DNA from 2 places in the Marinactinospora endophytica genome. Region 1 is predicted to be linked to the other one. Evidence: riboswitches for the same ligand, from Rfam matches in the RefSeq annotation. Region 1 holds a riboswitch; the other holds the start of a gene.
The links. A riboswitch is a leader RNA that binds a small molecule or an ion and turns the genes downstream of it on or off. The one in region 1 is predicted to bind glycine.
Positions count from the first base shown of each region.

Region 2: another riboswitch for glycine. It lies ahead of gcvP (aminomethyl-transferring glycine dehydrogenase); the one in region 1 lies ahead of gcvT (glycine cleavage system aminomethyltransferase GcvT).

Region 1 covers NZ_BAAGVM010000006.1:287,262-302,740, reverse strand. Annotated here, with positions in the region: gene ACYVHU_RS14280 (hypothetical protein) at 1-57, opposite strand, end outside; gene ACYVHU_RS14275 (L-serine ammonia-lyase) at 361-1,770, opposite strand; gene glyA (serine hydroxymethyltransferase) at 1,884-3,155, opposite strand; gene gcvH (glycine cleavage system protein GcvH) at 3,160-3,540, opposite strand; gene gcvT (glycine cleavage system aminomethyltransferase GcvT) at 3,659-4,768, opposite strand; glycine riboswitch at 4,815-4,913, opposite strand; gene ACYVHU_RS14255 (sodium:solute symporter family protein) at 5,125-6,531, opposite strand; gene ACYVHU_RS14250 (MurR/RpiR family transcriptional regulator) at 6,686-7,519, opposite strand; gene ACYVHU_RS14245 (metal-dependent hydrolase family protein) at 7,708-8,943, shown strand; gene ACYVHU_RS14240 (3-deoxy-7-phosphoheptulonate synthase) at 9,055-10,116, opposite strand; gene ACYVHU_RS14235 (AMP-binding protein) at 10,292-11,998, opposite strand; gene pip (alpha/beta hydrolase family protein) at 12,521-13,480, shown strand; gene ACYVHU_RS14225 (ferredoxin) at 13,615-13,806, shown strand; gene ACYVHU_RS14220 (NAD(P)/FAD-dependent oxidoreductase) at 13,790-15,004, opposite strand; gene ACYVHU_RS14215 (asparaginase) at 15,140-15,479, opposite strand, start outside.
Region 2 covers NZ_BAAGVM010000012.1:59,808-75,286, reverse strand. Annotated here, with positions in the region: gene ACYVHU_RS20795 (YbdD/YjiX family protein) at 18-263, opposite strand; gene ACYVHU_RS20790 (carbon starvation CstA family protein) at 266-2,476, opposite strand; gene ACYVHU_RS20785 (gamma-glutamyl-gamma-aminobutyrate hydrolase family protein) at 4,188-4,892, shown strand; gene clsA (cardiolipin synthase ClsA) at 5,237-5,938, shown strand; gene ACYVHU_RS20775 (mannose-1-phosphate guanyltransferase) at 5,994-8,492, shown strand; gene ACYVHU_RS20770 (FHA domain-containing protein) at 8,933-9,478, shown strand; gene ACYVHU_RS20765 (bifunctional nuclease family protein) at 9,751-10,221, shown strand; gene ACYVHU_RS20760 (MerR family transcriptional regulator) at 10,416-11,015, shown strand; glycine riboswitch at 11,265-11,353, shown strand; gene gcvP (aminomethyl-transferring glycine dehydrogenase) at 11,461-14,367, shown strand; gene ACYVHU_RS20750 (tetratricopeptide repeat protein) at 14,616-15,479, shown strand, end outside.

The DNA of each region.
Region 1 (15,479 bases):
GGCGAGGCGAGGGGACGAGTACGCGGAGACCATCCATTCCGGGATGCCGGGGCTCACGATGACCTTCGTTCTATCTCGACTGAGGGCACGAGAGGACAGGGACGAGGGGGTTTGGTATCGTTGCCGGTGTAAGCCCCGGGTTCGCCTCTGCATTGCACGCCACCCGGGGCACGGCTTTATCCGGGGTCAGGGCACGCGGGCTCGGCCCCGATCAATCCGCCTGGAACGCGATCGCGTGCACCATCCTTCGAGAAGAACGGTACAGATAGCGATCACGTCGGTCAAGCGCACTCCAGTGCGCGAAGTTTGTTAACGCGTACTCTGTGGCGCAACCCTCGTTAACACGTGCGGAGGAGACCGTCAGCACTCGATCACGTTGACGGCGAGGCCGCCGCGGCTGGTCTCCTTGTACTTGTCGTGCATGTCGCGGCCGGTGTCCCGCATGGTCGTGATGACCTTGTCCAGCGACACGAAGTGGCTGCCGTCGCCGCGGAGCGCGATCTTGGTGGCGCTGATGGCCTTCACCGCGGCCAGCGCGTTACGCTCGATACAGGGAACCTGGACCAGGCCGCCGATCGGGTCGCAGGTCAGCCCGAGGTTGTGCTCCATCGCGATCTCGGCCGCGTTCTCGACCTGGGCGGGGATTCCGCCAAGCGCCTCGGCCAGGCCACCGGCGGCCATCGAGGACGCGGAGCCGACCTCCCCCTGGCAGCCGACCTCGGCGCCCGAGATCGACGCGTTCTCCTTGAACAGGATGCCGATGGCGCCGGCCGTGAGCAGGAACCGGACCACCCCATCGTCGTCGGCGCCCGGCATGAAGTGCAGGTAGTAGTGCAGGACCGCGGGAACGATGCCGGCGGCGCCGTTGGTCGGCGCGGTCACCACGCGCCCTCCCGCGGCGTTCTCCTCGTTGACCGCCAGCGCGTACAGCGTCACCCAGTCGCTGCCGCGCATCGGATCACCGGTCAGATCGGGTCCCGGAGCGAGCAACCCGGACTCGTCACAGCGCCCGCCCAGCTGGCGGTACAGGCGGTGGGCGCGCCGGGGCACCTTCAGCCCGCCGGGCAGTGTGCCCTCGGTCGACACGCCGCGGCGCACACACTGGCGCATCGCCCGCCAGATCTCCAGCAGCCCCGAACGGATCTGTCCGGGGTCACGGCCGAACGCCCGCTCGTTGGCGAGCATGATCGCGCTGATCGACATGCCGGTGTCACGGCACAGCGCGAGCAGCTCCGCGGCCGTGGTGAACGGGTAGGGCAACGGGGTGTCGTCGGGTTTGATCCGGTCGGCGCCGACGGCCTCCTCGTCCACGACGAACCCGCCGCCGACGGAGTAGTAGACGGCGCTGTGCAGGGGGGTGCCGGCGGCGTCGAGGGCGGTGAAGCGCATGCCGTTGGGATGGCCCGGAAGACGTTCCCGCCGCCGGAATTCCACGTGTTCGCGGGGCGCGAAGGCGATCTCGTGCTCGCCGCCGAGCGCGAGACGCCCTCGGGCGCGCACCCGCTCCAACCGCTGGGACACGGAGTCGACGTCCACCCCCTCGGGCGTCTCACCGAGCAGCCCCAAGATGACGGCGGTGTCGCTGCCGTGGCCCTTGCCGGTGAGCGCGAGCGAACCGTACAGGTCGGCGCGTACCGTGGCGACGCGGGGCAACAGGCCGAGCCCGGCCAACCCGTCGACGAAGGCGCGGGCCGCCCGCATCGGGCCGACCGTGTGCGAACTGGACGGCCCGATGCCGATGCTGAAAAGGTCGAAGACACTGATGGCCATGGGTTCCCCCTGAAATCCTGCGGCGGGGTCGGGCCGCTCGGCGTGCGCGGGGCCGGCTTGTGGCCGGACCCCGCGCGTGTCTCCACCGGGAAGGGGATCGCCCGCCGAGGGCGCTACAGACCCGGGTAGAGCGGGTACTTGCGGACGAGCGCGTTGACGCGGCCCCGCAGCGCCTCGGCGTCGTACTCGGGCTTCAAAGCCGCGGCGATGATGTCGGAGACCTCGGCGAAGTCCTCCTCGCCGAAGCCGCGGGTGGCCAACGCCGGGGTGCCGATGCGCAGCCCCGAGGTGACCATGGGCGGACGCGGGTCGTTGGGAACGGCGTTGCGGTTGACCGTGATGCCGATCTCGTGCAGCCGGTCCTCGGCCTGCTTGCCGTCGAGCTGCGACTCGCGCAGGTCCACCAGCACCAGGTGGACGTCGGTGCCGCCGGTCAGGACGTTCACGCCGGCCTCGACCGCGTCGGGACGGGTGAGCCGTTCGGCGAGGATGCGCGCGCCGGCGACCGTGCGCCGCTGCCGGTCGGCGAACTCCTCGCCGGCCGCCACCTTCAAGGCCACGGCCTTGGCCGCGATGACGTGCTCCAGCGGACCCCCCTGCATGCCGGGGAACACCGCGGAGTTGATCTTCTTGCCGTACTCCTCCTTGGCGAGGATCAGGCCGCCGCGGGGACCGCCCAGGGTCTTGTGCGTGGTGGTGGTCACGATGTCGGCGTGCGGCACCGGGTTGGGGTGCAGGCCGGCCGCCACCAGACCCGCGAAGTGGGCCATGTCCACCATGAGCAGCGCGCCGACCTCGTCGGCGATCCGGCGGAACCGGGCGAAGTCGAGCTGGCGCGGGTAGGCCGACCAGCCGGCCACGATGAGCTTGGGGCTGTGCTCCTTGGCCAGGGCCTCGACCTCGTCGTAGTCGACGGTGCCGTCGGACTCGCGCACGTGGTAGGCGACGGCGTTGAGGACCTTGCCGGAGTAGTTGATCCGCATGCCGTGGGTCAGGTGGCCGCCGTGGGCGAGGTCCAGGCCGAGGATGGTGTCGCCCGGCTTGAGCAGCGCGAAGTAGACCGCGGTGTTGGCCTGGGCGCCGGAGTGCGGCTGGACGTTGGCGTGCTCGGCCCCGAACAGCTCCTTCGCGCGGTCGATCGCGAGCTGTTCGACGACGTCCACGTACTCACAGCCACCGTAGTAGCGGCGGCCGGGGTAGCCCTCGGCGTACTTGTTGGTCAGCACCGACCCCTGCGCCTCCAGAACCGCCTGGGGGGCGAAGTTCTCGGAGGCGATCATCTCCAGGGTGTCGCGCTGGCGGCCGAGTTCGGCGCCGACGGCCTTGGCCACCTCGGGGTCGACTTCGGCGAGTGACTGGTCGAGCAGGTTCTTCTCGGCGGCCATGTGGTTAACCTTCACCTTCGGTGAGCTGCGTGTACTGCTCCGGGGTGAGTAGATCGGTCGGTTCCTCGGCGAGTTCGACCTTGAACAGCCAGCCCTGGCCGTAGGGGTCCTCGCCGATGATCGCCGGATCGCCCACCGCGGTGGGGTTGACCTCCACCACCTCGCCGTTGACGGGGGAGTAGATGTCGCTGACCGATTTGGTGGATTCGACCTCGCCACAGGTGTCACCCGCCGCGACCGTCGCACCGACCTCCGGGGGCTCCACGTAGACGATGTCGCCCAGGGCCTCGGCGGCGTACTCCGTGATGCCGACGGTGGCGACTCCGTCGCTGATGGCCACCCACTCGTGTTCGCTCGTGTAACCCAGCTCCGCGGGAACGCTCAATTCAACTCTCCAGGAGGTTTTCCATTATCCAGCACGGCCGACGACCGGCGCGCGCAGCCTCGACCCGCCCGGTCCGCGGGCGGGAACCGCGGACCGGACGGGCCACACCTCGGATGGTCTAGCGCTCCCGCCGGTAGAACGGAAGCTCGACCAGGTCGACCGCCTCTGCGCGGCCACGCACGTCCACCGCGAAGGTTCCGCTCGCGGTGTCGACGTCGGCGTCGACGTAGGCCACCGCGACCGGCTTGCCCAACGTGGGGGACGGCGCGCCACTGGTGACCGTGCCGACCTGCTGATCGTCGCGCATGACGGCGTACCCCTGCCGGGGAACGCGCCGGCCACGGCCGACGAGGCCGACGAGTTTGCGAACGGGGCCGCTTTCGGCCCGGGCGGCGAGGGCGGCGCGGCCGACGAAGTCGCCGGGCTTGTCGAGTTTCACGACGCGGCCCAGCCCCGCCTCGTAGGGGGTGACGTCGGTGCTCAGCTCGTTGCCGTACAGCGGCATGCCGGCCTCCAGGCGCAGCGTGTCGCGGGCGGACAGGCCGGCCGGGAGCAGCCCGTGCGGCCGTCCCGCCGCCACGAGCGCCTCCCACACGGTGGGCGCCTGGTCGCCGGGGCGCAGGAAGATCTCGAACCCGTCCTCGCCGGTGTAGCCGGTGCGGGCCAGCAGGACCGGCTGCCCGGCGACGGTGTGCCGGTAGCCGGCGTAGTACTTGATGGTGTCCAGGTCCGCGTCGGTGAGCGGGGCCAGGATCTCGGCGGCCCGGGGACCTTGGATCGCGATGAGCGCGTAGTCGGCGGACTCGTCGGAGATCTCGGCGTCGAGGCCGGCGGCGCGCTCCCGCAGCGCGGCGGCGACGACGGCGGTGTTGGCGGCGTTGGCCACGACGAGGAACTCCTCGTCGGCCAGACGGTAGACGATGAGGTCGTCCAGCACGCCGCCGTCGGCGTCGGTGATCATCGTGTAACGGGCGCGCCCGACGGCCACCGCGGACAGGTGACCGACCAGCGCGTAGTCGAGCGCTTCGGCGGCCTGCGGTCCGGCGACGTGGATCTCGCCCATGTGGGACAGGTCGAACAGGCCGGCGGCCTCGCGTACGGCCTTGTGCTCGGCGGTCTCGCTGCCGTAGCGCAGGGGCATCGCCCAACCGGCGAAGTCGACCATGGTCGCGCCGAGCCGTTCGTGGACCTCGTGCAGCGGGGTGGTGCGGGTGGTGGGCTCCGTCATAGGCGCTCCCGAGAGGATGGACGTCGTTGTTCCACAGGCGTTGCCATCCTCCCCCTCTGTCATCGGGGCCTGAGAGCTTCACCGCGCCGTGACGCGGTTTGCACCTTCGGCGAGGGGCACGCCCCTGCTTTCCAGAGTGGTCTCGCCCGTACGGTCCGTGCGCCTGAGAGGTTGTGGGGAGGGATTGCTCCTTCGGCGGTCCGCGCAGGCTGCGTGGACGCTCTCCCGTGCGGGGTCGGCGACCGCTCGCCAGCCTAGCAGCGCCCGCCCGGCTTGTCCGGACCCGGAGGGGGCGCCGGCACGGCCGGCCCGCCGCCCGGGGAGGGGGCGGCGGGCCGGGGCGGGACCGCCGCGGGTCACCGTTGGGCAGCGGCCACCTGGTCGGGGGAGGGGGCCCTGGTCACGAGGCTGACGGCGACCAGGGCGACCAGCGCCGCCGGCAGGGCCACGATGACCCCGTTGAGGTCGCCCGGCGTCCCGGCCAGTTCCCAGCCGATGGTCGTCAGGGCGCCGACCAGCAGGGCGGCCGCCGCGCCGGCGGTCGTGGCCCGCCGCCAGAACAGCACCGCGAAGACCACCGGGGTGATCGCGGCACCGTAGATGGTGTAGCTGTACATCTGCAGCTCCAGGACCGTGGGGAAGAACAGGCCGAGCGCGAAGGCCGCCACGGCGATCCCCAGGACCGCGCCGCGCTGCACCAGGAGCCGGGCGCGGTCTCCCGGCTCCTGCTTGGCGAAGCGGACCCACAGGTCGTAGGTGATGTTCGAGGCGCCGGAGAGCATGAAGGACGACGCCGTGGTGATCACGAAGGCCACCGCTCCGGCGAGGAGGAGACCGCCGATGACGGCGGGCAGGTACCCCTGCGAGGCCAGGCCCAGCACCGACAGGTCGCCGTTGATCCCCGGCATCAGGATGGCGGCGGCGGAGGCCAGCAGGACGACGGGGACGATCACCAGGAAACTGGTGTAGAACATCCCGAGCGTCGAGGAGCGCGCGGCGCGCTCATCACTGGCCGCGGTCATGCGCTGGTAGATGTTCTGGTCGGCGAGCAGCAGCAGGAACAGCGGCAGGAAGTAGCCGAGCAGCTGGAGACCGGACAGGCCGCCGCTGAAGGTGGTGGCGTGCTCGGGCAGCGCCGCCCAGTAGGCGCCGGGCCCGTCGACGGCGGCGAAGACCAGCGGCAGCGAGACCAGCAGGGCGAACAGGATGAGGATGCCGGAGACGAAGTCGGTGTAGGCGACGGAGAACATCCCGCCCGTGACGGTCAGCACCGTGACGACGACGGCCACCAGGATCGTCCCCTGGGTGGGGCTCAGCGGGGTCACCAGGCTCACGACGTAGCCGCCGCCCATGAACTGGGAGGCGACCAGGCCGAGGTAGGCGACCGTCGTGACGATCGCGGCGACGGTGCGCACCCCCGTGCCGAACCGGGCCTCCAGCAGCTCGGGGATGGTGTAGCGCGAGGCGCGGCGGATGCGCCGGGCGATCAGGACGAGGACGAGGATGCCGCAGGGGGTGCCGGCGAAGAAGACCATTCCGGCGAGCGGGCCGTAGGTGTAGGCGAAGTTCGCGCCGCCGATGATCGTCCCCGATCCGACCCAGGTGACCAGCATCGTGATGATCATGACGGGCCGGGGCAGGCTGCGACCGGCGAACATGAAGTCGTCGCCGCCGCCGATGCGACCGGAGCGCAGGAAGAAGAACGCGACGCCCAGCATGAGGACGAGATAGACGCAGAGGATGACAAGGTGAATGGTGTGCACGGGGCCGCCTTGGAACCGGGGAGAGGACCAGCCGAGTTCGCACGATGAAAGCAGTGTCGCATCCCACAATGCAACATTTATTGCAGATAGTGTGACGCGGAACACCCTCGGCGAGACCTTCCCGGCCGGGCCTCCCGTCCCGCCGCGCGCCTCCTCAGAAGAGGCCGGCCTGCTCCCACAGGCGCTCGTTCTCGCGCGCCGCGCGCAACGCCCTCTCGCCGCCGACCCGCGCCAGCTCGGCCAGGATCGCGTGCACCACCGTCATCACCGGGGCGAGGGAGGGGAACATCCCCGCCCCCTCGCTGGGCACCAGGACCACGTGCGCGGCCGTCTCCACCAAGGGGGAGTCCCGGCGGTCGGTGAGGACCGCGGTCCGCACCGACCGCCGCACCGCGATCTCGGCGGCCGAGGCGATCGCCCGGGGCAGCCGCCACAGGTCGCACAGGATCAGCAGGTCCCCCTCCCCCATCCGGGCCAGGTCGCTGACCAGCCCGGTCCCCCCGGACTGGCGCATCTCCACGTCGTAGCCCATGATCCCCGCCGCGTGGGCGAGCTGTAGGCCCGGCGCCGCGAAGGTGCCCGAACCCAGGACCAGGGTCCGTCGCGCCCCGTGGAGCGCCGCGGCGATCGCGCGCACGGCCGCGACGTCCAGCGTGGCCGCGAGCATCCGCAGCGCCTCGCGATCCGAGCGGACCGCGGCCTGGACGGGATCCGCGTCGGAGGGGGCGTGCTCGGCCAGCACCTCGCCCGCGCTCAGGGAGGCCAGGTAGCGCGAGCGCAGTTCGATGCGGAGCGCGGGCCAGCCCGCGAAGCCGAGGTGCTGCGCCGCGCGTACCACGGTGGCCACGTTCACCCCGGCGCGCTCGGCGAGCTGGGAGGTGGTGGCGTAGGAGGCGAACCGGGGCTCGTCGCGAAGGACCCGGATCACCTGTTCGCCGGCCCTGCCCAGCCGGCCGCCGGCCAGTGCCTCCTCGATCCAGTCGGGCATGGTCTCCCTCGTCCTCCGCGGCGTGGTCGGCGCCGGTCCGGCTCCCTGTCGGACGGCACCCATGATTCCCCGTCGGTCCGGCGTGCCGTGCCGGCCCCTCGGGGGTCTTCCCCGAGCCTCTTGTGCAACATATATTGCACAAGGGCGCGGTCCTTTGCCGTGCCCGAGCACACCACCGGAGGAAACCCATGTCGACCCGACCGGTCCTGTTCACCGACGCCAACCTCATCGATCCCGAGGCCGGGACCGCGCGCCCCGGATCGTGGCTGCTGGTCCGGGACGGGCTGATCGCCGACCACGGGACCGGGACGGCGCCCGGAGCCGACGCCGACGTGATCGACCTGGCCGGCGCCAGCCTGCTGCCCGGTCTCGTCGACGCCCACGTCCACGTCACGGCGCTCAGCGCCGACCTGGGATCCGTCTCCGACCGGGCACCCTCCTACGTCGCCGCCTACGCGGCCCGCGCCCTCTCCGACATGCTGCGACGGGGCTTCACCACCGTCCGCGACGTGGGCGGAGGCGACCACGGCCTCGCCGACGCCATGGCCGACGGACTGTTCGTCGGCCCCCGCCTGATCTTCGGGGGCAAGGCGCTGTCGCAGACCGGGGGGCACGGGGACTTCCGGCCGCGCGGCCGGCACGTCCACGACGACCACGCCTGCTGCCCGGGCGCCGCGATCGTCTGCGACGGCCCCGTCGCGTTCCGCAAGGCCGCCAGGGAACAGCTGCGCACCGGCGCCCACCACGTGAAGATCATGCTGTCGGGCGGCGTCGCCTCACCCACCGACCGGATCGACTCGGTGCAGTCCGCCGACGACGAGATCCGCGCCGTCGTCGAAGAGGCCGAGGCCGCCAACCGCTACGTCACCGGTCACGCCTACACCGCCCGCGCGGTCAACCGCGGCCTGCGCCTGGGGGTCCGTTGCATCGAGCACGGCAACCTCATCGACGAGAGCAGTCTCGACCTCTTCCGCGAACACGACGCCTACCTCGTCCCCACCCTCGTCACCTACCAGGAACTGGCACGTCAGGGCGCCCGCAACGGTCTGCCCCGCGAGAGCCAGGACAAGGTCGACACCGTCCTCGCCCGCGGGCTGGACGCGCTGCGCATGGCCCACGAGGCGGGGGTCAACCTCGTGTTCGGCACCGATCTGCTCGGGGGGATGCAGGCCCACCAGAACGAGGAGTTCGCGATCCGGGCGCAGGTACAGCCCGCCCCGGCCGTCCTGCGCTCGGCCACGGTCACGGCCGCACGGCTGCTCGGCCTGGAGGGGCGGATCGGAACGGTCCGGCCCGGCGCGCACGCCGACCTCATCGTGGTGGACGGCGACCCCCTCCAGGACGTCACCGTGCTCGCCTGCCCCGAGGAGAACCTGCGGCTGGTGATGGCGCAGGGAATCGTCCGCCACGGACAGGTCGGCTGAGACGCGGCCGAACGTCGGGAGGCGGCACGGCCGGGTACGGACGGCCACCCGCGCCCGAACGTCCGACGACGAACCGACCGGCGCCGCCGGCCCGGCGGCGCCGGGGAGGGGTCAGCCGGTGGTCTTGCGCCGCCGCCGGACCGCCTCGGCCAGTCCCACGAGCACGTCCTCGGTGGTCTCCCAGCCCATGCACTTGTCGGTGATGCTCTGACCGTAGGTCAAAGAGGCCGGGTCGCCGAGCTTCTGGGCCCCCTCGACCAGGAAGCTTTCGAGCATGACGCCGATGATGCCCCGCTGTCCGTCGGCGACCTGGGCGCAGATGGCCTCGGCGACCCCCGGCTGGCGGCGGTGGTCCTTGCCGCTGTTGGCGTGGCTGGCGTCGATCATCAGACGACGCGGAAGACCGGCCGCGCCGATCACGTCCAACGCCGCGTTCACGTTGTCGGCGTCGAAGTTGGGGCCCGAACGGCCGCCGCGCAGGATGACGTGGCAGTCGGGGTTACCCGACGTGGTGACGACCGCGCCGGCGCCGGTGGGGTCCACCCCGAAGAAGGTGTGGGAGGCGGCGGAGGCGCCGCAGGCGTCCACGGCCACCTGGACGTCGCCGTCGGTGCCGTTCTTGAAACCGACCGGCATGCTCAGGCCGCTGCCGAGCTGGCGGTGGACCTGGCTCTCGGTGGTGCGGGCACCGATCGCGCCCCACGCCACCGCGTCGGCGATGTACTGCGGGGTGATCGGGTCGAGGAACTCGGTGCCGGCGGGGATGCCGAGCGCGCCGATGTCGAGCAGCAGTTGGCGCGCCGTGCGCAGGCCGCGGTGGACGTCGTAGCTGTCGTCCAGGCCGGGGTCGTTGATGAGGCCCTTCCAGCCCAGCGTGGTGCGCGGCTTCTCGAAGTAGACGCGCATCACGACACGCAGCTCGTCGTTGACGGAGGGGATGAACGCCTTGAGGCGCTGGGCGTAGTCCAGCGCCGACACCGGGTCGTGAACCGAGCAGGGGCCGACCACGACGAGCAGGCGGTCGTCGTGGCCGTCGAGCACGTTCTTGATCTCGGCGCGTGCCTCGGCGACCAGGGCGGTGCGCTCCGGACCCATCGGCAGCTCGGCCAGGATGTCCTGCGGCGCGACGAGCGGTTGGTAGCTCACGACACGGGTGTCATTGGTACTCGGCATGTCTTCCTTCATCCCTCTCCGATGGGCCCACTCGAAACACTAACGCGCTGACCTGATGTGTTTCCCGGGCTGGCCCCCAGGTGTGGCGGGTGTCATCACGCCGGAAAGAGGGATCCGGACGGGGCCCGCGGGACCGCCGCGCCCGTTCACCGGCGGGGCGCGGCGGTCCCGGCGCTCACCCCTTCAGGCCGGGGAAGTCCTCCTCCCAGTACTCTCCGGGACGGCGCGAGCCCGCGGCGATCGTCCCGCGCTCCTCCTCGACCGTCCGCAGGTGCACCCGGCGGATCTTGCCGGAGATCGTCTTGGGCAGGTCGGAGAACTCCAGCCGGCGCACCCGCTTGTAAGGCGCGAGCTTCTCCCGGGCGTGGGCGAGGATCGAGCGGGCGAGCTCGGGACCCGCCTCGGCGCCGGTCACCAGGGTGACGTAGGCCTTGGGCACGGCCAGGCGCACCGGGTCGGGGGAGGGCACCACCGCGGCCTCGGCGACCGCCTCGTGCTCGATGAGGACGCTCTCCAGCTCGAACGGCGAGATCCGGTAGTCCGACGCCTTGAACACGTCGTCGGAGCGGCCCACGTAGGTGATGTGGCCGTCGGCGCCACGGGCCGCGACGTCCCCGGTGTGGTAGCGGCCGTTGCGCATGGCCAGCGCGGTGCGCTCCTGGCTGTCGCGGTAGCCCGTCATCAGCCCGGCCGGTCTCGGGTCCAGGGCCAGGCACAGTTCCCCCTGGTCGCCCAGCTCACCGGTGACCGGGTCCTCCAGCACGACCGTGTAACCGGGCAGCGGGCGGCCCATCGAGCCGGGGCGCACCTGCTGTCCCGGCGTGTTGCCGATCTGGGCGGTGGTCTCGGTCTGCCCGAACCCGTCCCGCACGGTCAGCCCCCAGGCCCGCCGGACCTGTTCGATCACCTCGGGGTTGAGCGGCTCGCCGGCGGCGACCGCCTCGCGGATGGGCACCTTCCAACGGCCCAGGTCCGCCTGGATCAGCATGCGCCACACCGTCGGAGGCGCGCAGAAGGTGTCCACGCCACAGGCGGTGACACGGTCCAGCAGCGACGCGGCGTCGAAGCGGGGCTGCTCGACGACGAGCACGGTCGCCTGGGCGTTCCAAGGGGCGAACACACTGGACCAGGCGTGCTTGGCCCACCCGGGGGAGGAGATGTTGAGGTGGACGTCGCCGGGCTGGATCCCGATCCAGTACATCGTGGACAGGTGGCCGACCGGATAGGACAGGTGGGTGTGCTCCACCAGCTTGGGCGACGCCGTGGTCCCGGAGGTGAAGTACAACAGGAGCGGGTCCTCGGCCCGGGTGTGACCGGTCGGTTCGAACTCCGGTTCCACCGACTCCGAGTCGGACAGGGACAGCCATCCCTCCACCAGGCCCACCGCGATCCGGGTCCAGTGTCCGCCCAGCGAGGCGAACTTCGACGTCTCGGCGGCCTCGGCCACGACGTGGGCCACCCCGCCGCGTTCGATCCGGTCGGCGAGGTCGGCCTCCGACAGCAGCGTCGTGGCGGGGATGACCACCGCGCCGAGCTTCATCGCCGCCAGCATCACCTCCCACAGCTCGACCCGGTTGCCGAGCATGAGCAGGATGCGGTCCCCGCGGTGTACGCCCTGGGCGCGCAGCCAGTTCGCCACCTGGTTGGAGCGGCGCGCCAGGTCGCCGTATCCCAGCCTCGTCTCGGAACCGTCGGCGTGGGAGATCCACAGCGCGAGCCGGTCGGGGTGCTCGGCCGCCGCGACGTCGAAGTGGTCCAGCGCCCAGTTGAAGCGGTCGAGACGAGGCCAGGAGAATTCGCGTACCGCGGTCTCGTAGTCGGTACGGGTGCGCAACAGGAGATCGCGGGCGGCTCGGAACGTCTCGGTGGGCGTGCTCGGCATAGACCTACCTCCCAGTAGTCGCTGTGACGACGGTCACTCTAGCCCAGGGGGTCGTGGGCGACGCGGGGGGAGACGGCCAAGATCATCCAGCGGCACCGTCGTCGAGCGGCGCCCCAGGCCGTCATGGGCCACGGGGCAGCGGAGGCAAGCGACGGTCACCGTGTGTGCCGGGCCTTTAGGATGAGGGCGATGGACGAGTTGCGCGGTGAACCAGGGTCTTCGGCGCTGCAACGGTGGGGTCGTCCCGACCTGCCGGGGCCCGGGCCACAGAGCCCGCCGCCGGTGATCTCCGTCCCGTCTTCGCCGGGAACGCCGGGAAGCAGAGCCGCAGCTCCCGTGCCCCGTTCACAGCCATGAGCTCGCCTCCCGCGTGACGAGGCCGTGACAGCGCCGCGGACCTCCGGGCCGGACCGGCCCTCCCGCTCCAGCCCGTCCTCCGCTGCTCCCGGCTCCCCGGCCTCGCCGCTCGGTCCTCTCCCCCTTGCACGACCGACAGCCTCGTCTTTAGAAGGGCGCCTCTTCATGCGCACGCTGTATCCGCCCATCGAGCCGTATGACAGCGGGATGCTCGATGTCGGCGACGGGCACCGCATCTACTGGGAACTGTGCGGCAACCCGGCGGGCAAACCCGTGGTCTTCCTGCACGGTGGACCGGGCGGAGGGTGCGCCGCCGTCCACCGTCGGCTCTTCGATCCGCGTCACTACCGGATCCTGCTGTTCGACCAGCGCAACTGCGGACGCAGCACCCCGCACGCCAGCCGCATGGACACGGAGCTGCACACCAACACCACCTGGAACCTCGTCGAGGACATCGAGCGGCTGCGTCGCATGATCGGCGTGGACAAGTGGCAGGTGTTCGGCGGTTCCTGGGGAAGCGCCCTGGCCCTGGCCTACGCCGAGGAGTATCCGGAGCGGGTCAGCGAACTGATCCTGCGCGGCATCTTCACCCTCCGCAACGAGGAGCTGCGCTGGTTCTACCAGCACGGCGCGTCCTTCCTCTTCCCCGACCTGTGGGAGTCCTACATCGCGCCGATTCCCGAGAAGGAGCGCGACGACCTCATCGGCGCCTACGCGGAGCGGCTCAACTCCCCCGACCCGGCGGTGCGGCTGGAGGCCGCGCGGGCCTGGAGCGTGTGGGAGGGGTCGACGGTGACCCTGCGGCCCGACCCCGGCCTGCGCGCCGAGCACGCCGAGCCCTCCTATGCCCTGGCCTTCGCCCGGATCGAGAACCACTACTTCCTGCACGGGGGGTTCTTCACCCCGGGCCAGCTCATCGAGAACGCCGGGAAGCTGCGGTCGATCCCCGGCGTGATCGTGCAGGGCCGCTATGACGTGTGCACGCCGGCCAAGACGGCGTTCGACCTGCACCGGGCCTGGCCCGAGGCGGAGTTCCACCTCATCGACGACGCCGGCCACGCCTTCAGCGAGCCGGGGATCCTGCACCATCTGATCGAGGCGACCGACCGCTTCGCCCAGGAGTGAGGGGAGCGGCCGTCCCGGTCCGCCGGGACGGCCGCCAGGCCCCTTCGCCGGCCCCCTGCCGCCGCGGGTGGGACGGGGCTAAGCTCGCTGTCAGCGATCGTGAGGTGAGGACCATCCCCCTGAGGAGGGGCGCTATGCGCGTCAACGTCGATTTCGACCTGTGCGAGAGCAACGCGGTCTGCATGGGGATCGCCCCCGAGGTGTTCGAGGTGCGCGAGGACGACTACCTCTACGTGCTCCAGGAGGAGCCGGCCGAGGAGCAGTGGGCGAAGGTCGAGGAGGCCGCCCGGATGTGCCCGAAGCAGGCCATCAGGCTCCAGCGGTGATCCCGGCCGCGGCCAGCGCCTCGTCCCAGGTGGTGGGCTTCTCCAACAGTCCCCGGTAGCGCATGACCTTGGGGGTCGAACGCAGCCCCAGCACCCCGACGAGCATGCCGCCGTCGCCGAAGAAGGCCACGAACTTGCGGTCCTCCGGTGAGCCGTGCACGAACTCCACGGTCTCGGCGGGCGCGGCGCGGCCCAGGAGCTGGATCTTCATCCCGTACTGGTCCGACCAGAAGTAGGGGACCGGGGTGTAGGGGCGTCGCCCGTTCTCGCCCGCGAGCAGGTTGCGCGCGGCCAGCTCGGCCTGCTCCCCGGCGTTGGTCCAGTGCTCCAGCCGGATCCGTCCGCCGTAGCGGGGGTGCGGCCAGCTCGCCAGGTCGCCCACCGCGTAGACACCGGGCACCGTCGTCGCGCAGTAGGCGTCGCAGCGCACACCGCCCAGGCGCTCGTCGAGCTCGACGCCGGAGCCGGCCAGCCAGCCGGTGTTCATGGTGACGCCCAGTCCCGCCACGACCAGCCCGGTCTCCACCGCGGTCCCGTCGGAGAGCCGGACCCGTTCGACCCGGCCGTCCCCCTCGAAACCGGTGACGGCGGTCCCCAGCCGCACCTCCACCCCGTTGTCGCGGTGGAGGTCGGTGAGCACCCGGCCCACACGTGGGTCCACGACGCGGGTCAGCGGTGTCGGCGCGGCCTCGACCAGGACCACGTCCAGGCCGAGCGAGCGCGCGCTCGCGGCCACCTCGGCGCCGATGAAGCCGGCCCCGGCCACGACGATCCGCTCCTCGGTCTCCAGGGCCGCGCGCACGGCCCGCGCGTCGTCGAGCGTGCGCAGCACGTGCACGCCGGCCAGGTCCGTATCGGGGCGGCGGGCGGCGGCCCCCGTCGCGATGATCACACCGTCGGCGGTGACCGATGTGCCGTCGGACAGGTCGACGGCGCGTCCACCCGGCCGCAGCCGTTCGGCGCGCACGCCCGTGCGCAGGTCCAGGTGGAGCGCATCGAACTCCGGCTCGTCCCGCAACACCACGCCGAGCGGCGACCCCTTGCCGGTCAGCACCTCCTTGGACAGCGGCGGGCGCGAATAGGGGCGGTGCGGCTCCTCGCCGATCAGGGTGATCGTGCCGTCGAAGCCCGCGGCCCGCAGTGCCTCCGCGGCCCCGAGCCCGGCCATGCCGGCCCCGACGATGACGATGTCGCGCATCCGTTCTCCCTACCTGCCGCCACCGCGTCCCCGTGGACGCGCTTGTCCGAGATGTCGCCGGGGAGGTCCGGCCACATCGTGCTCAACGCGCGTCGTGGCCGGCCTGTTTCCGCCTCGCGCGCGGCCCGGCCCGGGTCAGGCCGGGATGGGGCGGATCACCCCGACCGGCTCGCCGCCCCCGAGCACGTCGCCGCTGAGGAGGTCGGAGACGGGGGAGACGTCCACGCCCATGGCGGCCAGCTCGCTCAACGCGACCATCGTCCGGCAACGGGTCAGGGGGTCGCCGTCGGCGATCTTGACCGCGACGGTGCGCCCCTCGGAGGTGGCCATCACGATGACGCCCTCGGCGCCGATCTTGGAGACCAGTCCCGGTAGCCGGCGCATCAGGACCGTGTCGTCACGCCGGTCGCCGGCGACGTACTCGGGGAAGTCCCGCATCGCCGCGATCACGGCCGCCTCCGCACTGCCCTGCGGC
Region 2 (15,479 bases), on a different contig from region 1:
GCCGCTTGGGGCCGGGGTCAACAGCAGCGTGTCCCCGGGTCGGTGTCGCCTTTGTCGATGTGACGGCGCCAGAACTCGCGTTCGCCCATGGGAGGGACGCCCGGATGGACGCGCCGGTGGTGCTCCAGGTAGATCTCGTAGGCCCGCTCCCCGGCGATCCCCCGGGCGATCTGCCAGGCTTCACGCAGGCCCCGCAGCACTGCCGCGCGCAGGCGGGCCGGGCCGCTCCCCTCGGGAACGGCCCGGCCGGAACCGGTGGGCACGCCTAGTCCTTCCCAACGGTTCCGGATCCGTCGGCGCCCACGCCCGTGGCCTGGAGCTGCCGGGCGTGCTCGCGCTCCTCCTTGGTCGGGATGAGGCCCGAGGGCGCCCACAACCGGGAGCGGACGTAGGGTTCCTCGGTGGTGGGCAGCTGCCCGTTGGCCCGCAGCGCCTTGACCCACACTCGGCAGGCGTCCACCAGGATCACCACCACCAGCAGCGCGAACAGCGCGGCCAGCACACCGTCGACGGTGGTGTTGGTGATGACCTGGCGCATCTCCTCCACGCTTCCGGCCGCTCCCAGGCTCGTCTGGCCGTCCTCCAGCGCGGCGACGTACTGGGCGCGTTGGGCGAAGAAGCCGATCGCGGGATCGTCGGAGAAGACCTTCTGCCAGCTCGCGGTCAGGGTGACGGCCACGTCCCAGGCCAGCGGGATCAGGGTGATCCAGACGTATTTGGTCCGTCCCGACTTGATCAACAGGGTCGTGCAGACCGCGAGCGCGACCGCCCCCAACAGCTGGTTGGCGATGCCGAAGAGCGGGAACAACTGGTTGATGCCGCCCAGGGGGTCGTTGACACCGGCCCACAGGAAGTATCCCCAGCCGCCCACGATCAGCGCGCTGGTCAGCCACAGTCCCGGCTTCCAGCTCACGTCACGCATCGGCTTGTAGACGTTGCCGATGGTGTCTTGGAGCATGAAGCGCCCCACGCGGGTACCGGCGTCGACGGTGGTGAGGATGAACAGGGCTTCGAACATGACGGCGAAGTGGTACCAGAAGGCCATCATCGCCTGGCCGCCGAACACGGTGGAGAAGATCTGCGCGGCGCCCAGGGCGAAGGTGGGCGCGCCGCCGGTGCGGGCGATCACGCTCTCCTCCTCGATCTGCTGGGCGACCGTCTGAAGGGTCTCGGGGGTCACCGTGAACCCCAGTTGGGTGACCGCGGCCGAGGCGCTCTGCACGGTGTCACCGAGCGCGCCGGCCGGCATGTTCATGGCGAAGTAGACGCCGGGGTCGATGATGCACGCCGCGATGAGCGCCATGATCGCGACGAACGACTCGGTCAGCATGCTGCCGTAGCCGACCATCCGGACCTGGGACTCCTTCTCGATGAGCTTGGGAGTGGTTCCGGAGGCGACCAGGGCGTGGAAGCCCGAGAGCGCGCCACAGGCGATCGTGATGAACACGAACGGGAACAGCGAACCGGAGAAGACGGGCCCCTGGCCGTTGAACGCGAAATCGGTGAACGCCGGCAGGCGCAGGGACGGCATCGCGACGAGGATGGAGACGGCGAGGAGGACGACGACGCCGACCTTCATGAACGTCGACAGGTAGTCACGCGGGGCGAGCAGCATCCAGACGGGCAGTACCGAGGCCACGAAGCCGTAGATGATCAGCCCGAAGGTCAGCTCGTTGTGGGTGAAGTGGAAGACCTCGGACAGCACGGCGTGCTCGGCGACCCAGCCGCCGCCGGCGATCGCCGCGAGCAGCAGGACGACGCCGATCGCGGAGGTCTCCATGACCCGTCCTGGGCGTAGATAGCGCAGGTAGAAACCCATGAACAGCGCGATGGGGATCGTCATGATCAGGGAGAACGCGCCCCACGGCGAGTCGGCGAGCGCGTTGACCACGACCATCGCCAGCACCGCCAGCAAGATGACCATGATCGCGAGCACGGCGATGAGCGCCGCGACGCCGCCCACCGGACCGATCTCCTCGCGGGCCATCTGTCCCAGGCTCTTGCCGTTGCGGCGCATGGAGAAGAACAGCACGACCATGTCCTGGACGGCCCCGGCGAAGATGGCGCCGATGATGATCCAGATCGTGCCCGGCAGGTATCCCATCTGCGCGGCGAGCACCGGGCCGACGAGGGGACCGGCGCCGGCGATGGCCGCGAAGTGGTGACCGTAGAGCACCCGGCGGTCGGTGGGGTGGAAGTCGGCGCCGTTGTTGATCCGCTCCGCGGGGGTGGCCCGGGTGTCGTCCACCCGCAGCACCTTGTAGGAGACGAAGCGGGAGTAGAAGCGGTAGCCGATGGCGTAGGAGGCCAGGGCGGCGAAGATGAGCCAGGCCGCGGAGATCTCCTCGCCACGCGCCAGCGCGATGACGCTCCACGCGCCTGCCCCCACGACCGCCACCGCGACCCACACGAGGATGCGGAGCGGCGTCCATTTGGGGGTGGTGGGTGGTCTGATGCCGACCGTGCTCTCGGACACGGGCGCTCCCTTCCGTCCTGGCGTCCGCGGGCATGCTGCGCCGCAGCCGCTTCTTGCCGATTGTGGCCGTCCGGTATCCGTTGAGGTGGCGGCCGTCAAGCGGCTGATTTAATCACGGCTCACCATCAGAAACAGAGACCACTTACATACCGATTTGATGATCGATCAGTTTGAAAGTGGCAGAAGTGGTTTTTTCCCTTATTGTTCCTTTTAGGGGTATTAGCGAATAGGGGTGGCCGGATGGCGTCACCTCGGCCGCCCACCGGACGGCCTCCAGGAGACGCCCGACGTGGCGTTACCGCCTGAGATCTCCCCTCAGGACTTCTGTGGACCACGGGAACCTCGTCGACGCCCTGGCCGCCCGATCACCCGCGGCGGCAAGCCGTATGGCCTCCGGTCGTCCCCACCGCGGCGGGTCGGGACCGCGTCGGCTCGACCGGCATGAGTCGTGTCTTTTCTTTCAGGGTGGCCGAAACGGCCGATGACGTCGGGCAGAGGGCCGTGCAGGGCCCCGCCGGTGGGGACCTGCTCGGACGCCGACGGGTTTGACGAGGCGGCGGAGTCTCATCCCTCTCCGCGACCGCCACGACGCGCACGGGTGTGCCACGGTCATCGCGGACAGGCCGGCGGGCTGGCTCGGTTCGGTGCGCTCTTCGGCCCCGTGCAGGGGACGGGGCCGGTCCCGAGAACCTCGCCATCGGTCACAGCCGCCCCGATCGGGGCCGGGACTGCGCCGTCGGGGACACGGATCAGGGCGTGGCCCGACTCGGCGTCCAGCGTCATCGAGCCCGTGGGCGGGCCGAGGGAGCCGATCCCCCGGACGGGTGGGGGAGGCCGGGGCGCCGCTCATTCGGCCTCCGGGGCCGTGCGCGCCAGCGGCCGTGGCAGGTCGCCGCTGCGCGGAGCGCCGGCGATCGGATAGGGGCATCGGTCCCGGGGCCGGCGTGTCACCTGGAGGGCAGGCGGTGGCCCGGCGGATACGGGTGCGGGCGATCCGGGCGGGCCCCTGGCGGGGACGCTCCAGGACGACCACCTCGGTGCGCCACCAGGTGATGCCCAGACCTGTCGCGACTCGGTGCCCCGGGCAGGGGCGGCGAAACGGCCCGGCGTCGCGATCAGCGCGTCTGTGCCCGCGAACCGGCGGTGGCCGTGGCCGAGCCGGCAGAGGGAGCGCTGAGCGCACGCGGGTCCTCAAGGTCGCGCACGATCCGGATCGGCGCGACGAACAGTCGCTCGCGCTGGAGATCCGTCGCGGGCGGCGACATCGCTCCTTCGTGAGGAGTTCGAACGTCTCCGCCGCCAGGCGCGGGCTCGTCCGCGTGGAGCCGATGCGTCCCCTCCGGATCGCGCAGGTGGCGCCGGCACCGCGTCCGCGCGGTGGTGGCGGCTCCGATGCGGGTTCGCCACCGGCGTCCGGTCGGGTTGTCCTGGGGCGAACATTCCCTTGTCCCGAGGGACGACAACCGATTCCGAATAATTGCTGCTTCGTTTACCTGAAGGACGGTTGTCGCGGTTGTGGATGTCCGGGGAGAGGGGGCGCGGAGGGCCGTGTGCCCGGAGGTGGGAACGATGGCGGAACGGGTGTTTTGACCTTCCGTTGTTAACGTATTTATCGGTTCAATTACGACAACCCGCTCGTAAGGCTTGGTGCGCCATTATGAGCGCAGCCGACCCCGCGGTGGCCGGCACCGTCTCCTGAGGAGGACGCACCATGCCCCGCCCGCTCATCGGAATCACCGGTCACCTGGAAGCCGCGCGCTGGGGGGACTGGGTCCGTGAGGCAGCGGTCGTCGCCGCCCCCTGGCTGCGGGCGGTGGGCAGGGCGGGAGGGCTGCCGGTGGCGATCCCGCCCACCCCGCCGAGCGGGGTGGGCGACCTGGTGGAGCGATTCGACGGTTTCATTCTCACGGAGGGCGCGCACGTCGATCCGGCCGAGTACGGCGAACCCCCGCACCCCCGCACCCAGGATCCCGACTCCCGGCGGGATCGGTTCGAGCTCGCTTTGGCCCGCGCCCTGATCCGGGCGCGGCGTCCCTTCCTGGCGGTGGCCCGGGGAGCCCAGGTCCTCAATGTGGCCGCGGGGGGAAGCCTGCTGCAGTACCTGCCGGAGACGCTGGGGCACCATGAGCACGCTCCCACGACCGGCCGTCCGGCCTCCACCGACATATCGGTCAGTGTCACCAGCAGACTGGGACGGGTCCTGGGCGATCGCGCGACCGTGCTGGAGTCGCACACCCAGGGTTTCAACCGGATCGCTCCGGGGCTGTCGCCGGTCGCCTGGGCCGCGGATGGCACGGTCGAGGCGGTGGAGGTCGTGGGCCACCCCTTCGGAATCGGCGTGCTGTGGCATCCGCACGAGGGGAAGGACCCTCGTCTCTTCCAGGCGTTGACCGCGGAGGCGGCCGGACCGGCCTGACCCGCTAGGCCCGGATACGGGGCGCGCACGCGGAAACTTCTCCACCGCCGGATCGTTGGATCGGGTGGGTACCCCGATGCGGCCTGGAGTGGCCAGGTGCCTGGGGACGCGGCCGGTGAGAGGTGCATCTCCTGGGATGTTGCGGGCAGGGGAACGGGTGGCTGTTCGCGTATCTTGGGCTTTTGTCTGTTATGTACTGATTTGCCGCTGAGAAGGTGCGCGTCTGCCACGGCGCGCTCTTGGGCTGCAATGGGTAGGCTCGACAACGGGTACAGGGAGGTGGGGTGGCGATCCAAACGAACGCGACGGGCCCCGTGGGAGACCGCGTCTGGACGATCCCGAACTTGCTCAGCATCGTTCGGCTGCTGGGGGTTCCCCTCTTCCTGTGGCTGGTGCTCGTGCCCCAGGCCGACTGGTGGGCGCTCGGTGTGCTCGCGTTCGCGGGGATCTCCGATTGGCTCGACGGGAAGATCGCGCGCGCCTGGAACCAGACCAGCCGTCTCGGCGCGGTCCTGGATCCCATGGCCGACCGTCTCTACATCTTCGCGGCGCTGCTCGGTCTGGTCATGCGCGACATCGTTCCGTGGTGGCTCATGGCGATCCTCGTCGTGCGCGACGTCCTCATCGTGGTCGCGCTTCCCGTCCTGCGCTACTACGGGTACGGAACGCTCCCGGTCAACTTCGCGGGCAAGGCGGCGACCCTGTGCCTGCTGTATTCGTTTCCGTTGCTGTTCGTGGCTGGATATGACGGAATTGTCGGCGAAGTCGCACAAATTGTGGGTTGGGCGTTCGCGATCTGGGGAACGGCTATCTATTGGTGGGCCGGACTGCTCTACGCGGTCCAAGGTCTGCGCCTGATCGGGCAGAGCCGACGGGCCGACCGCGCGGTCCAGGCGGGTGAAGGGCCCGCGACGCGCCAGGCGGCCACACGGCAGGATCCCGATACCACCGAGGACGGCCGTCCCTCAGGACGGCTCTCCCGCCGGCGCGCCGGTGAGTCCGGACCACCGTCCAGCGACAGGAAGGGAGCGACGTCCCCACCATGAGAACGCGCCCAAGGGCGTTTCGCCGAAACATGAGCGGGCTTCGGGGGTGGCGGCGATGAAGGCCGTCGTGATGGCCGGGGGCGAGGGCACGCGCCTTCGCCCGATGACCGCCAACCAGCCCAAGCCCCTACTGCCGGTCGTGAACCGGCCGATCATGGAACACGTGCTGCGGCTGCTCAAGCGGCACGGATTCGACGACACGGTCGTGACCGTCCAGTTCCTCGCCACGCTGATCCGCAACTACTTCGGCGACGGCGAAGAACTCGGCATGAACCTCCACTACGTCGCCGAAGAGGTTCCACTCGGTACCGCGGGAAGCGTCAAGAACGCCGAAGAGCACCTGCGCGGAGAGCCGTTCATCGTGATCTCCGGTGACGCGCTCACCGACATCGACCTCAGCGACATGGTCCGCTTCCACCGCGAGAACGGCGCCATGGTGACGATCGGGCTCAAGAGGGTGGCCAACCCGCTGGAGTTCGGCATCATCATCGTCGACGAACAGGGGAGGGTCCAGCGCTTCCTGGAGAAGCCCACGTGGGGGCAGGTGTTCTCCGACACCGTCAACACCGGTATCTACATCATGGAGCCCGAGGTCCTCGACCACGTGGCGGCCGGCGAGGTCGTCGACTGGTCCGGTGACGTCTTCCCCAAGCTCCTCAAGGACGGCGCGCCGCTCTACGGTTACATCGCCGACGGCTACTGGGAGGACGTGGGAACCCACGAGAGCTACGTTCGCGCGCAGGCCGACGTGCTCTCCGGCAAGGTCGACGTCGAGATCGACGGCTTCGAGATGTCCCCGGGGATCTGGGTGGCCGAGGGAGCCGAGGTCGATCCCGACGCGGTCCTGAAGGGGCCGCTCTACATCGGCGACTACGCCAAGGTCGAAGCGGGCGCGGAACTGCGCGAGTTCACCGTCCTCGGCAGTAACGTCGTCGTCCGCTCCGAGGCATTCCTGCACCGGGCGGTCATCCACGACAACGTCTACGTCGGGGCCAGCACCAACCTGCGCGGCTGTGTCATCGGCAAGAACACCGACGTCATGGCCAGTGCCCGGATCGAGGAGGGCACGGTCGTCGGTGAGGAATGCGTCATCGAGTCCGAGGCCTACCTCGCCAACGACATCAAGGTCTACCCGTTCAAGACGATCGAGGCCGGAGCGGTCGTCAACACCAACGTCATCTGGGAGTCGCGCGGCCAGCGGTCGCTGTTCGGTCCCCGGGGCGTGTCCGGTCTGATCAACGTCGAGATCACACCGGAGCTCGCGGTCCGGTTGGCCAGCGCCTATGCCACCACCCTGAAGAAGGGGACGGTGGTCACCACCTCGCGCGACGTCTCCCGCGCGGCGCGTACGCTCAAGCGCGCGGTCATCAGCGCGCTGACCGCGGGCGCCATCAACGTGCAGGACCTGGAGGCGGTACCGCTCCCGGTGGCGCGCTTCCACACCAGTCAGACCGGTCTGGGGGGCGGTATTTCGCTGCGCACCACGCCCGGCGACCCCCAGTCGGTCGACATCATCTTCCTCGATGAACGGGGAGCCGACCTGTCGCCGGCCGCCCAGCGCAAACTGGAGCGGGTGTTCACCCGGCAGGAGTACCGCCGGGCCTTCCCCGGGGAGATCGCCGAGCTGTCCTTCCCGTCGCGCGACATCGAGAACTACGCGCACGAACTGCTGCGTCGCATCGACACCTCCGGTGTCGCCGAGGCGGGGCTGAAGGTCGTCGTCGACTGCGCCGGAGGCACCGGATCGCTCGTCCTGCCCTCGCTGCTGGGCCGGATCGGCGTGGAGGTGCTCACCGTCAACAACCGGCTCGACGAGGCGTCGCCGACCGACACGCTGGCCAAGCAGATGCGCGACCTGCAACGGCTGGGGGAGCTCGTCGGCTCCTCTGGGGCGGATTTCGGGGTGCGCTTCGATCCCGTCGCCGAGCGGCTGTCGATCGTGGACGGCAACGGGGAACTGGTCGACAACGAGCGGGCGCTGCTGGTGGTCTTGGACCTGGTGGCCGCGGAGCGCCGTGGCGGCCGGGTCGCGCTGCCGGTGACCACCACCCGGGTCGCCGAGCAGGTCGCCCGGTTCCATGGTGTCGAGGTCCAGTGGACGCCGACCGCGACCGATGAGCTCACCAAGGCGGCGATGGCCGACGACATCATCTTCGCCGCTGACGGCCGTGGCGGGTTCGTCCTTCCGGAGTTCTCCCGTACCAGCGACGGGATCGCGGCCTTCGTCCGCCTGCTGGGTCTGGTGGCGCGGACCAAGCTGTCCCTCAGCCAGATCGACGAGCGGATTCCGCGGGCCCACCTGATGCGGCGCTCGGTCCCCACCCCGTGGGCGGTCAAGGGCAGCGTCATGCGCGAGGTCGTCGAGGCCGCCGGAGAGCGCGAGATCGACACCACCGACGGCGTCCGGGTGATCGAGGCGGACGGGAGCTGGGCCCTGGTCCTGCCCGACACCGCCGAAGCCGTCACCCACCTGTGGGCCGAGGGGCCCGACAACGACGCCGCCCAGCGGCTGCTGGAGGAGTGGGCGGCCGTGGTCGAGCGGGCCGAAGGCTGAGTCGTCGCCGACGGCACGGGCGTGTGGGGGGCCTTGGCGCCTCCCACACGGCCGGATCGCCGGCCCGTGGGGCTGTGGCCGGGGCACAGAGCGCACGGTGGCACCGCCACGTCCCCGAGGGCTTCAAGGCGCCGCGAGCGCGAGGAGTGCAGAGCGGCTCTGGCCGAGGCGTGGGCGTGACGCAGATATGGTTTAGAGTCGAGTGTTCCCGGCGGAACCGCGCCGCCCGTATCCACCGGGATGTGCGAACGGTCGGGGCGGAGGACGGGAAGCGAGCCGACCATGGGGGAATGAGACCGTAGGAGGAAGCGAGCGGCGGGGCGACGCCGTGCCGTCCCCGCTTCCGGCAGCAGGGCCGGTTCACACCGGGCACCCTGGCAGCAAGAAGATGACCAGCCGAATCAAGCACCGCCCCGTGCGGTAGGAGGCCGAGCCGACCTATGTCGAGCGTTTACTGCACGCAGTGCGGTCACGCCGTTGCGGATGATGCCCGTTTCTGCTCCAACTGTGGTGTCCCCCTCCGCAGGCCAGGACAGGACGCGCCGCAGCCCCGGGAATACCGCGACTCCGTCGGCGAGACCACGTCCACGATCTCGATCTCCAAGATCCAGGCCATGGACGCCGAGGCCGACGCGCGTGACGAGCCCGTCGCCGATTCCGCCGCCGTCGAGGCGTTGCCCCCCGGCACCGCGCTGCTGGTGGTCAAGCGTGGCCCCAACGCCGGCAGCCGCTTCCTGCTGGACAGCGACCTCACCACGGCGGGACGTCACCCCAACAGTGACATCTTCCTGGATGACGTGACCGTCTCGCGTCGCCACGTGGAGTTCTTCCGGCGCGGCTCCTCTTTCGGGGTGCGCGACGTCGGGAGCCTCAACGGTACCTACGTCAACCGTGAACGGATCGACGAGGCCGAGCTCAACGCCGGTGACGAGGTCCAGATCGGGAAGTTCCGCCTGGTTCTGCTGACCGGCCAGCGGCGCGGCTGACCGAGGGCCGGCCGTGGACACGGCCGGCCGTACGGATGTTTGCGCCACCGCCGAGCCGGAGAGCTTTCTAACGAAGACCACCACCGATGGCGCGACGTGGAACATATCCGGAATATCCGGTTTTGAGGTACGGGAGCGATGCGGTTCCCGCAGATCACCGCACGTTTCCCGCCTCGACGCGCTCGGGCCTTGGCGGTGTACCGTGAAAGACGGAGCAGAGCACAGCTTGGCGAGTGCCCCTCCGGCACGACAAGTCGTGGGACGGAGCCGCAGTGAAGCACATGGAGGTTGTCGGCGTCCGGGTCGAGATGCCCTCGAACCAACCGATTGTCCTGCTGAAGGAGTCGGACGGGGAGCGTTACCTCCCCATCTGGATCGGCGCGGTCGAGGCGACCGCGATCGCCTTGGCGCAGCAGGGGGTCATGCCGGCCCGGCCGCTCACGCATGATCTCTTCCGTGACGTACTCGACGCCCTGGACGCCACGCTCACCACGGTGAACATCACCGCGCTGCGCGATGGCATCTTCTACGCCGAGCTGGTGTTCTCCAACGGGGTCGAGGTGAGCGCGCGCCCCTCGGACTCCATCGCGCTGGCTCTGCGCACGGGTGCGCCCATCTACGCGCGAGATGACGTGATCGACGAGGCGGGGGTGCCCATCCCCGACGAACAGGAGGACGAGGTCGAGAAGTTCAGGGAGTTCCTCGACAACATCACACCCGAGGACTTCGGCCGAACGACCTGAGACGGTCCCGGTCCCGCCGTCGACGGCCGCCCTCGGGCCGGGCCGTCGGGTGGAACAAAGGGAGCCGCGACGCGCCGACCGGCTTCGTTGACGCTCTGCATCCCCCCGGCTTACCGTCTTGTCGAAACAACCTGCGGCGTAACCCTTATCTCCCCCTGTCGAACCGCCGCAGGTCGAGGAGCCGGAGGTTCGGCGTGGCGGTTACGAGCGGTAAGCAGCAAGCCTCCGACCACAGGCGATCAGCGTTACGGCGAGCTGGAGAGCAGGGCCTGCTGTGTGAAGAGGACGTGGTGGCGCTGCCGATGGACGTCGGATACCGTGGCCCCGCGGCGTGTACCGCCGCGGGGATCACGTTCCGTCAGCTCGACTACTGGGCGAGGACCCGGCTCGTCGAGCCCAGCATCGAGCCCGCGCCCGGAGCGGGCGGCCAGCGCCTGTACAGTTTCCGCGACGTCTTGATCCTGAAGGTGGTCAAGCGTCTGCTGGACACGGGGATCTCCCTGCAACAGATCCGGACCGCGGTCCATCACCTGCGCCGTCGCCCCACGGCCGATCTCGCTCAGATCACCCTGATGAGCGACGGGGTCAGCGTTTATGAGTGCACCTCGCCCGATGAGGTCGTCGACCTCCTCCAGGGCGGGCAGGGCGTGTTCGGCATCGCGTTGGGGCGTGTCTGGCGCGAGCTGGAGGGGTCGTTGAGCGAGGTGCCGGGCGAGCGGCTCGCCGAACCCCTGCAGGCCGACCCCCATCCCGCCGACGAGCTGGCGCGCCGGAGACGGCGCCGCACCGGTTGAGCCCTCCGGGCGTCGCCCGGTTCGCCGTCTGGCTTCCCGTTCTCCCGATGTCTCTGCTACGGCCGAGGTGGTCCGGATCGGCCACTGGGCGCCCTGCTAGGCTCCCCGGCGCGGGATCCCGCTTAAGGGATCCCGCGCCGTTGTTCGTATCGGGTGGATTTCGCTCCGACAAGGTGGAACAGGGCCGTTTCCAGCCCTGTTTTATGGCGAAGAGCCCGATAAGGGATAATCCGCTTGAACGACCGCCGTTGATACCACACGGGAGAGACCCCTCCACGGGGCGCCGACGGGGCAACACTCCCCAGTAACCTCTCAGGCAAAAGGACCGTGTGGAGAGGCACTCTGGAGCACAGCGGGCGACACAGCCCGCGGCGCGGCCAACGTGGGTGACAGAGGGGGAGACCAGGAGCACGCCGCCCGCCGGCCCAGCGACCAGGAGGTCTCCATGTCCGTCCAGCCCACGCCCGCCCATCTCCCGGCCGGCGAGCCGGCACTGGACTTCGCCGACCGGCACATCGGCCCCGGCCCGTCGGAACGCGACACCATGCTGAAGACCGTGGGGTTCTCCTCCACGGCCGAGCTGATGGCCGCGGCCCTTCCCCAGGACATCCTCAGCGCCCCCGGCCGACCCGCCCCTCTGTCGCTGCCCGAGGCGGCGAGCGAGGGGACCGCGCTCGCCGAACTGCGCGCGCTGGCCCGACGCAACCAGGTGCTCACCTCGATGATCGGCCAGGGGTACTACGACACCGTGACCCCGCCGGTGATCCTGCGCAACATCATGGAGAATCCGGCCTGGTACACCGCCTACACCCCCTACCAGCCGGAGATCTCCCAGGGACGTCTGGAGGCCCTGCTCAACTTCCAGACCATGGTCGCCGACCTGACCGGACTGCCGGTCTCGGGCGCCTCCCTGCTCGACGAGGCCACCGCCGCGGCCGAGGCCATGACCCTGGCCCGCCGGGCCACCAAGGCCAAGAGCTCCACCTTCGTCGTCGACTCCGACATCTTCCCGCAGACCCTCGCCGTGCTGCGCACGCGGGCCGAGCCGCTGGGGATCGACGTCGTCGTGGCCGACCTTGACAAGGGGCTTCCCGCGGGCGACGCCTTCGGCGTGCTCGTGCAGTACCCCGCGGCGAGCGGGGCCGTACGCGATCCGCGCGCCCTCATCGAGGCCGCCCACGAGCGCGGCGCCCTCGCCGTGGTCGCCGCCGACATCCTCGCGCTCACCGTGCTGCGCTCCCCGGGAGAGTTCGGCGCCGACATCGTGGTCGGCTCCACCCAGCGTTTCGGCGTCCCCATGGGCTTCGGCGGGCCGCACGCCGGTTACATGTCGGTGCGGGAGGGCCTCCAGCGCCAGCTTCCCGGACGCCTGGTGGGGGTCTCGGTCGACGCATCGGGCCGGCCCGCCTACCGCCTGGCCCTACAGACCCGCGAACAGCACATCCGCCGGGAGAAGGCGACCAGCAACATCTGCACCGCCCAGGTGCTGCTCGCCGTGATGGCGGGCATGTACGCCGTCCACCACGGCCCCCAGGGACTGCGCGCGATCGCCGAACGGGTGCACGGCCACGCGACCCGGCTCGCCGCTGGGCTGCGCGCGCAGGGCGCCGAGGTGCTTCACGCGGAGTTCTTCGACACGCTGCGGGTCCGGGTCCCCGGTCGGGCCGGGGCGGTCGTCGACGCCGCCCGCGAGCGGGGAATCAACCTGCTGCGCGCCGACGACGACACGGTCGGGCTCTCCTGCGACGAGGTGACCACCTCCGAGCACGTCGACCTGGTGCTGGAGGCCTTCGCGAGCACGGCCGCCGAGCCGGTCGCCGAGGTGGCGCAACCCCCGGCCGCCGCGGACGCGCTGCCGGCGGCCCTGCGGCGCGACGTCGACTACCTCACCCACCCCGTGTTCACCACCCACCGCAGCGAGACCTCGCTGCTGCGCTACATGCGCCGTCTCTCCGACAAGGACCTCGCGCTGGACCGCACGATGATCCCGCTGGGCTCGTGCACCATGAAGCTCAACGCGACCGCGGAGATGGAGCCCATCACCTGGCCGGAGTTCGCCGGACTCCACCCGTTCGCGCCGCTGGACCAGGCCGCCGGGACCCTTGAGCTCATCCGCGACCTCGAGAGATGGCTCGCCGAGGTCACCGGCTACGACGCCGTGTCCCTGCAGCCCAACGCGGGCTCCCAAGGAGAGCTCGCCGGATTGCTGGCCATCCGCGCCTACCATCGCGACCGCGGGGAGGAGGGGCGCGACCTGTGCCTCATCCCCGCCTCGGCGCACGGCACCAACGCCGCCAGCGCGGTCATGGCCGGTATGCGGGTACGGGTGGTGGCCTGCGACGAGGACGGCAACGTCGACCTGGAGGACCTGCGGGCCAAGATCGACGCCGACCGCGACCGGCTGGCCGCGATCATGGTGACCTACCCGTCCACCCACGGTGTCTACGAGGACACCATCACCGAGGTCTGCCGCCTGGTGCACGAGGCCGGTGGGCAGGTGTACGTGGACGGGGCCAACTTCAACGCCCTGCTCGGCTGGGCCAAGCCCGGCGAGTTCGGCGCCGACGTCAGCCACCTCAACCTGCACAAGACCTTCTGCATCCCGCACGGGGGCGGCGGCCCCGGGGTCGGCCCGGTCGCCGTACGGGCCCACCTGGCCGCGTTCCTGCCCAACCACCCGGCGCAGCCGGAGGCCGGCCCCTACACGGGGGTCGGCCCGGTCTCGGCCGCGCCGTTCGGTTCGGCGGGGATCCTCCCGATCTCGTGGGCCTACATCCGGATGATGGGGGAGCGGGGCCTGCGCGCGGCCACGGAGGCCGCGGTGCTCGGCGCGAACTACATCGCCAAGCGGTTGGCGGCCCACTACCCGGTGCTCTACACCGGCGCCGGCGGGCTGGTCGCCCACGAGTGCATCATCGACGTGCGGGCCCTGAGCAAGCGGACCGGTATCAGCAACGAGGACATCGCCAAACGGCTCATCGACTACGGGTTCCACGCGCCGACGATGTCCTTCCCGGTGGCCGGGACGCTCATGGTCGAGCCGACCGAGAGCGAGAACCTGGAGGAGCTGGACCGTTTCATCGACGCGATGATCGCCATCCGCGGCGAGATCGAACGGGTCGCCGAGGGCGGCTACGACGCCACCGACAACCCGCTCAAGAACGCGCCGCACACGGCCGAGGCGGTCAGCGCCGACGAGTGGACGCACGCCTACCCGCGTAGCGAGGCCGCCTACCCCGTGCCGGCCCTGCGGCTGAACAAGTACTGGTCCCCGGTCGGCCGCATCGACCAGGCCTACGGCGACCGCAACCTGGTCTGCTCCTGCCCGGCCCCCGAGGCGTTCGAGGACTGATCCGCTCCCCACTCGGCCGCCTTCCGGGCGGATCTCCGGAAGACGGCCGGGTGGGCTCGACGAGGGCGCCGTCCCGGGGCCGAGGCGACGGTGGGCAGGGCGGGAAACGCGGGGGCCGCGCAACGGTCCCCGGGACGCGCCGCCGGTCCCGTCCCGGATCCGGGACGCGCCGCGCTGCCCCAGGGGGACCGGGCCGTGGCACCCGCTAGTCTCCGAGTGCAACCACCCCCGCGTGAAAGTGGCCGCAGATGACCGCGACCCCCGGTGTGCCCGCCTCCAGCGCCATGACCGACGATCACGACCCCGCGCTCCTGTGCGAACAGGCCCGCGACCTCGCCCGCCAGGGACGGCTTTCACCGGCCGCCCGCCTCTACGAACAGGTCGTGGCCCAAGGGGACGGGCCCCACCGCGCGCGGGCCGCGTTCGGCTTGGCCGTGATCCACCGCGACCTGGGCGAGGTGGAACGCGCCCGCGACCTCTGCCGGACCGCCATGGCCACCGGCGATCCCGAGTTCGCCCCGCGGGCCGCCTGCCATCTCGCGCTGTCCTACGAGGAGGAGGGCGCCCACCGGGAGGCGGGCGAGGCGTGGCGGCAGGCGTTGGAGTACGACGCGGGACGCTACGCCCCGGTCGCCCACCACGGGCTGGCCCGGCTGGCCGAGGCGCGCGGTGACGAGGCGACCGCGCGCGAGCACTGGGGGCTCGCCCTGCGCGGCGGCGCGGCCCCGGCGGTGGTCGAGGCGGCCTTGGACTACGCCGGACGGCTGCTGTCCCGCGGCGAGGTCGAACAGGCCGAGCAGGTGGTGCTGCGCGGCCTGGAGGAAGGCGAGCACACCGGTTTGCGCGTCCTGCTCGGCGCGGTGCACGTGGAACGCGCGATCGCCCAGTTCGGCGCGGTCGCCGCGGCGGCCGCCGATGGTTCCGCGGTGACCCCGCGTCCCGATCCGGGAACGGCCGGCGTGGCGTTCGAACTACTGGCCCGCCTGCTCGCGGTGCGCGGAGACACCACCGGCTCCGCCGAGACCTGGGAGCAGGGGTTGGACCACCCCGACCCCGCGGTCGCCCAAGAGGTGCGCGCACGGCTGCGGAGGGGGTTCCTCCACCCCGTCTCC